2 linked regions of the Thermosynechococcus vestitus BP-1 genome follow. The protein of the gene in region 1 interacts with the protein of each later gene in a pairwise test. Links are inferred from orthologs where the notes say so. Each region holds a gene or a part of one and is shown on either strand. Other genes may lie near its edges. The genes, in order: recA and dprA.

Region 1 (3,270 bases):
GCCGTAGGATCAAAAATAGTGCATAGGATTGCGATTAACCTTTCCAATGACCCCCACTCCTTCCCCCAAGTCTACCCTTTGGCAAAACCTTTTCCTCCTGCTGTTACGGGAGGCGATCGCCACGCTTCAGGGGATCATTCACCTCCTCAGCAAGGCCATGGAGCAACTTCAGGGGATGGCCACACAACAGGGGATCACCCCAGAACAGCTCAATCCCGAACGTTCATGGGTCAATCGAGGGGCAGCCCTATGGTGGCAGGGAATGGGCTGGGTACAGCAACGGCTGCCGGCTCATCTACAGCAGCGTTATAACCGTACGACATTAACGGGGATCGCGATCGCTCTCCTTTTCATTGTGCTTTGGTTGCATCCCCTCAGTTGGTTTCAAGCTCCCGCTCCGCCAGCGGCGAAAGCAACCCAGCATCCCCAAGCCAGTGTGCTGGTGCCACCTCGCCCCGCACCCACGCCAACGGCGGCAACACCACCCCCCCTGCCCCCCCCGATGCCAAAGCCAACACCGATACCCACGCCGTCAGCAGTGGCGATCGCGCCTGCCTCCGCTGTCAGTGACAGCCTCACCGTCCGCCAGCAATTGCTGGCCATTTGCGATCGCTACAGCAACGCCCTTGATCCCACCCTAACCCTCACCCCCAGCGAGCAGCGCTTGGAACTGATGCTGGCCAACGGTTGGTATGATCTCAGTCCTGCAAAGCAAGATCAACTGGCGCAAAGCCTTTGGCAAACCGCCCATGACTTGGGGTATCAGACCGTAATGATCATGGATACCGAAGGTCACCTGCTTGTGCGTGATCCTGTGGTGGGTGACAATGCTATTGTTGTCCGTCGCAAGCTGATCTAACCCGCCCCCTTGGCGATCCGTTTCACCAATCCGCTAACTTAGAAAGGTGCCAACTTCTGCAACCTCACTATGAGTGACACCACCCTTTCCCTCCTTTCCCCCGAAAAGCGCAAAGCCCTTGAGTTTGCCATCTCCCAAATTGAACGCAGCTTTGGTAAGGGCAGCATTATGCGCCTTGGAGATGCCACCAGCATGAAGGTGGAGACGATTTCCAGTGGCGCCCTCACCCTTGACCTTGCTTTGGGCGGTGGACTACCGAAGGGGCGGATCATTGAAATTTATGGGCCTGAAAGTTCAGGGAAAACCACCTTAGCCCTCCATGCCATCGCTGAAGTGCAAAAGGCAGGGGGTGTGGCGGCTTTTGTGGATGCTGAACATGCCCTTGATCCCACCTATGCCGCTGCCCTACGGGTAGATATTCAAAACTTACTGGTTGCCCAGCCAGACACTGGGGAAGCGGCTCTAGAAATTGTTGATCAACTGGTGCGCTCAACCGCTGTGGATATTATAGTGGTGGACTCCGTGGCCGCCTTAGTACCCCGTGCCGAAATTGAGGGTGACATGGGAGAGAGCCATGTGGGGCTGCAAGCCCGCCTCATGAGCCAAGCCCTGCGCAAAATTAACGGCAATATCAGTAAAACAGGTTGTACGGTGATTTTCCTGAACCAATTGCGGCAAAAAATTGGCCTCACCTACGGTAACCCGGAAACAACGACGGGGGGAGTAGCCCTCAAGTTCTATGCCTCGGTGCGCCTAGATATTCGACGGGTGCAAACCCTGAAGAAGGGAACAGAGGAATTTGGTATTCGCGCCAAAGTCAAGGTGGCCAAAAATAAAGTGGCGCCTCCCTTTCGCATTGCGGAGTTTGACATTATTTTTGGTAAGGGTATTGCCAATCTCGGCTGTATCCTCGACATGGCTGAGGAAGTTGGTGTGATTACCCGCAAGGGGGCTTGGTATTCCTACAACGGCGAAAATCTTGCCCAAGGCCGCGACAACACAATTAACTACATGGAGGAGAACCCCAGCTTTGCCCAAGAGATTGAACAGCAGGTGCGGCAAAGGTTTGACCAGCGGGTAGCCCTCTCCGCCAATACAGCGGCTTATACTGAGGAGGAAATTGGCGAAGGGGAATAGGGGCGATCGCTCGCCAGGGACTTTCGCAGGAGCAATTTCCGCTCTCCCCAAAACGTGAAGCCCTCCTCAACCACTTCAAAGCCACAGCGGGCATATAACTGCTGCGCCGCCTGATTTTGGGCAAGGACGTGAAGATAGAGATTGGAATAGGTGGAGCAAAGGTGGGTCTCAACAGTCTCTAATAGCCGCCGGCCAATGCCCCGCCGCCGGTAATCGGGATGCACCGCCAAATTGGAGAGATAGGGAGAGGGTTGCCCCCTAAGCTCACGGAGCTGCACTTCAACACTCCCCACACAGAGAGCAGAGCCTCCCGTGCGTAGGACGGCTAACCAACAGTGGTAGTGGGGCCGCTCCCGCTGCCAGCGATCGCGCAAATCCTGCTCAATCCCTAACTGAATGAAACTGCGCCAAAGGGCTTGCCAACCGCTGCCGGGATGAAAACTCAGCGCCACCAGCTGAGCGACACTGGGAAGGTCAGTGATCTCTGCCGCCCGAATCTCAATCATCCTAGGGCTGAGGAAGGGCAGATTGCTCAGGTTGGAGTTGGCTCATCAGTGCCCGCAGCGGGGGCTTGGCCAATAGGATTTGCGTATCCGCCACTAAGCGATCGCCCCAGAGGTTTTCCCGTTGAAACTCCACGGTGCCATAGCGGCTATCAAGGCGCAGGGCCTCCTCTGCCAGTTGCAGTGCTCTTGCTTCATTCCCCAGTTGCAACAGGGCTGTTGCTAGGGCTAGTTTCGGTTCACTCGCCTTGGGGTCAATGTCTGCGGCCTGTTCCCAGTTCTTAACTGCTTGGCGGATATGGCCCTGTTCATAGAGGACGAGGCCAATGTTGGTATAGGCTGGCCAAAACCGTCGATCCAAGCGCAATGAGCGGCGGTATTGCTCGATCGCCCGATCCTTCTGCCCCAATTTGAGATAGGCATTGCCCAGATTAAACCATTCCTCGGTGGCATTGGGCTTGAGTGCCAATCCCTGCTCGATCGCCCGTGCTGCGGCGTCGTAGCGCCCTAGGCGAAAATGGGCAGAGCCTAAGTTGAAATAAGCTCCTGGATTTTTGTCATTGAGTTTCAAAGACTGCTCTAGGGCTGGCACCGCATCCTTGGGTTGATTAACTGTCAGGTAGAGTCCCCCCAGTAATGCCCAAATTTCGTGGGCTCGGGGTGCCAACTGCACTGCCAGCTTTGCCCGCACCAAAGCATCTTCAAATTGCTGGAACTGCGCCAGTTGCAGGGCTTCTTGTGCCACGACAAAACCATTTTGTTCCATCTCCT
Region 2 (3,310 bases), 680 kb from region 1 along the record:
GAGGGACACTGCAACTGTGTTTGTTCTCAGTGGTTACGAGTATTTTCTCGGCTTTTTGATTATTTGTAGTCTGGTACCGGTACTGGCCTTGGCTGCTTCTGCCCTATTACGCCCCAAATCGGGGCGGATGATCCGCCTGACGACCTACGAATCGGGGATGGAACCCATTGGTGGCGCCTGGATTCAGTTTAATGTGCGCTACTACATGTTTGCCCTCGTCTTTGTCATTTTTGATGTGGAGACGGTCTTTTTGTATCCCTGGGCAGTGGCCTTCCATCAGTTGGGATTGCTGGCCTTCATTGAAGCCTTGATTTTCATTGCCATTCTGGTCGTGGCTCTGGTCTATGCATGGCGCAAACGTGCCCTTGAATGGTCCTGAGTGAGTCGATAGCCGTTTAAGTTGGAGCAGCGAACATGAGTGACACCCCGGAAGCCCCCATTGTTGAAGCTGGCCCTGTCGGCCGCCTCCTACAGTCTCAAAACCTGAGTGTGGAATCCCTTGGTAGGGATGCCTCTGGCGTAGAAATGATCAAAGTCGATCGCGATCGCCTGCTGGCGGTGTGCCAGACCCTCTATGCCGATGGCTTTAACTATTTGCGGTGTCAAGCCGCCTATGATTCGGGCCCCGGCCAAGACTTGGTGAGTACTTACCACCTGATCAAACTCAGTGATAATGCCGATCGTCCCCCAGAGGTACGCATTAAAGTCTTTGTGCCGCGGGATGATCCCCGTGTGCCTTCGGTCTATTGGATTTGGAAAACAGCCGACTGGCAAGAGCGGGAGTCCTACGATATGTTTGGCATTGTCTATGAGGGGCACCCAAACCTGAAGCGCATCCTCATGCCGGAGGATTGGGTGGGTTGGCCCTTGCGCAAAGACTACATCACCCCTGACTTTTACGAATTGCAGGAAGCCTACTAAGCCCCCTTGGTTCCCCCTGATGCTGCCTACTGGTATAGCTGGTCACAAGTACCCGGCCTGGGTCCGGTGTTACTCAAGCGCCTCTGGGAACACTTTGGGGATTTGAAAACGGCTTGGCAAGCGCCCATAGCAGCTATTGGACAGGTAGAGGGGATTGGTCCTAAACTCCAAGGGGCGATCGCCCACTATCGGAAGCAGTGCCAACCCCTCACTCTCTACGAACACCACTGCCAGCTCAATCCCGACCATTGGGTACTGAGTGATCCCCGTTATCCACCGCTGCTGCGGGAAATTCCTGATCCACCACCCTTGCTTTACTATGGTGGCAACCGTATTTTAGAAATTCTCCGTCAACCCACACCAACCGTTGCCATTGTCGGTACCCGTGATCCCTCAGAATATGCCGAACGGTGGGCGCACAAGCTGGGGTATGCTCTGGCTCAGGCTGGCTTGACTGTCGTTTCGGGAATGGCTGCAGGCATTGACGGTGCAGCCCATCGTGGCTGCTTAGAGGCTGGCGGTGCCACCCTGGCGGTCTTGGGGACAGGGGTGGATATGATCTACCCGCAGGAAAATCGTCCCCTTTATTACCAGATCCATGAACGCGGCGGATTCTTGAGCGAGTACCCCAGGGGCGTGGGTGCCGATCGCTCCCAATTTCCTCGCCGCAACCGCATCATTGCCGGCCTGTGTCGGGCGGTGATTATTGCGGAGGCTCCCTACAAATCCGGTGCTCTGATTACGGCTCGCTATGCTGCTGAGTATGGTCGCGATGTCTATGTGCTGCCGGGGCATCTGGATAACCACCGTGCCAAGGGTGCCCTTAGTTTAGTGAATCAGGGGGCACACCTTATCTTGGGAGAAGAAGCTCTCCTTGAACAATTATTAGGGCATACACCCCCCCTTGATCCGACACCATTCTCAGCCCCATCCCCAACGCTATCGCTCCCGCAGCAACAGATTTTGGAGGCGATTCAGCAACTGAGTCAAGGCAGCCAGAGTGTTGCCTTCGACGACATTGTGCAGCGAGTCTGCTTGGACACGGGCGTTGTCATGGCGGAATTAATCCACCTAGAGCTGATGGGCTACGTAGAGCAGCAGCCAGGGAATCGCTATCGCAAAACTGGCTGTTAAAACATTTCATAAAACATTTCACTTGTCACTTGGAGGCTGAAATGACCAACTCCCAGAACCTACAACATCCTCGCGAAGCTCAAGATCGGTTAGTCCTCGAGCGTCTACAGCAAGAGGGCATCAGTGATTACAACTTGGCGGAATTGGGGCGATTGCTGATTCGCTACGACGGCTTCCCCGGCGCCGAGACAAATAAGAAATTAATGGCCGAGCTGCTCGAAAAATGGCAACTTACGCAGGAAGAACTCTTTGAACGTACCCGTGCCATCCACGCTCGCGGCGGCGTTTACAAGGTGGGCAGCAATAAACAGGAGGATTGGACTTAGATTGCTTTGCCGTAGAGGCGATCAAGGGTGCGAAAGTCCTTTTCGACTTCTTGCCAAAGCTGACGGTTATCCGGGTCTACTTTTAGAGCTCGGTGCAGGTATTCCCGTGCCGCTTGGGGTTGGCGATCGCGAATGAGTTGCCGCGCCCAGCACTGATAGGTAACGGCTTGCCACTGCCTTACTTCTGCATCCTGGGGCAGTCGACTGGCCAAGCCTTCCACAAGGGAGATGGCACGTTGATAGCAGCGATATTTGAGGAATTCCTGAAGTTGGCGGTAGCTGGCGTGTTTCAGTTCAATGTCAAAGGCAGAGGGCGGTGGCGGTGTTTGTGGCGGGGGAGTTTGCGGTTCTGATGGGATGGGGGTAGGGCGAAAGGTGGGCAGCACCTGCACTAGTTTTTCATAGGCCTGTTGGAGGAGAATAAACTTCTCATGGGCCGTGCGATCGCCGGGGTTGACATCGGGATGGTAGCGTCGTGCGAGCCGTCGATAGGCGGATTTAACTTGGGCTAAGGACGCTCCCTGTGACAGCTCCAGAATGCGATAGCACTCCTCTAGATTCATTCCGCAGGGCACAACATGACATCTGCTTTGCATTGTCGGATGTTCACTTTAGTTCTGCAACCAATGTCCTACGCTGGAATCAAGTCAAACATGCGAAGTAGCCCCAAGGTGCAGTCGGCGCATATTTTAGGAACGCGGATTGATGTCACCACCTACAGCAAAGCCTGTGATCTCATGGCTGAATGGATTGGTCAAGGCCAGGGGGGCTATGTGGTGGCGGCCAATGTCCATGTGGTCATGACGGGGGTGTGGCGATCGCCCTTCCAGCGGGTGGTCAATGGTGCCCAACTGGTGACTTCTGACGGCATGCCTTTGGTGTGGGGCCTACGGCTCTTGGGTTTTCCGGAGGCAGAGCGGGTCTATGGT

Evidence for each region.
Region 2: the proteins of recA (region 1) and dprA interact in binary tests that used the Bacillus subtilis proteins (3 or more experiments, as listed by UniProt). The link is inferred for Thermosynechococcus vestitus BP-1 from one-to-one orthologs.

The regions. Positions count from the first base shown.
Region 1 is NC_004113.1:2,171,041-2,174,310, forward strand. What follows is about bases 12-2,962. They hold recA (recombinase RecA), read left to right. Parts: upstream 12-928; coding sequence 929-1,996; downstream 1,997-2,962. Other genes in these bases: TLL_RS10580 (hypothetical protein), read left to right, coding at 47-859; TLL_RS10590 (GNAT family N-acetyltransferase), read right to left, coding at 1,963-2,502; TLL_RS10595 (tetratricopeptide repeat protein), read right to left, coding at 2,504-2,962. In the rest of the region: more of TLL_RS10595, read right to left, coding at 2,963-3,270. UniProt on the Bacillus subtilis protein: Multifunctional protein involved in homologous recombination, DNA repair and competence.
Region 2 is NC_004113.1:1,491,401-1,494,710, forward strand. The notes cover bases 1-2,991. They hold dprA (DNA-processing protein DprA), read left to right. Parts: upstream 1-927; coding sequence 928-2,055; downstream 2,056-2,991. Other genes in these bases: ndhC (photosynthetic/respiratory NAD(P)H-quinone oxidoreductase subunit C), read left to right, coding at 17-379; TLL_RS07250 (NAD(P)H-quinone oxidoreductase subunit J), read left to right, coding at 415-921; TLL_RS07260 (DUF3288 family protein), read left to right, coding at 2,097-2,381; TLL_RS07265 (J domain-containing protein), read right to left, coding at 2,378-2,944. In the rest of the region: TLL_RS07270 (WecB/TagA/CpsF family glycosyltransferase), read left to right, coding at 3,035-3,310. UniProt on the Bacillus subtilis protein: Protein that helps load RecA onto ssDNA during transformation. Binds cooperatively to circular ssDNA, is able to bridge different segments of DNA. Favors the loading of RecA onto SsbA- or SsbB-coated ssDNA and formation of RecA-DNA filaments.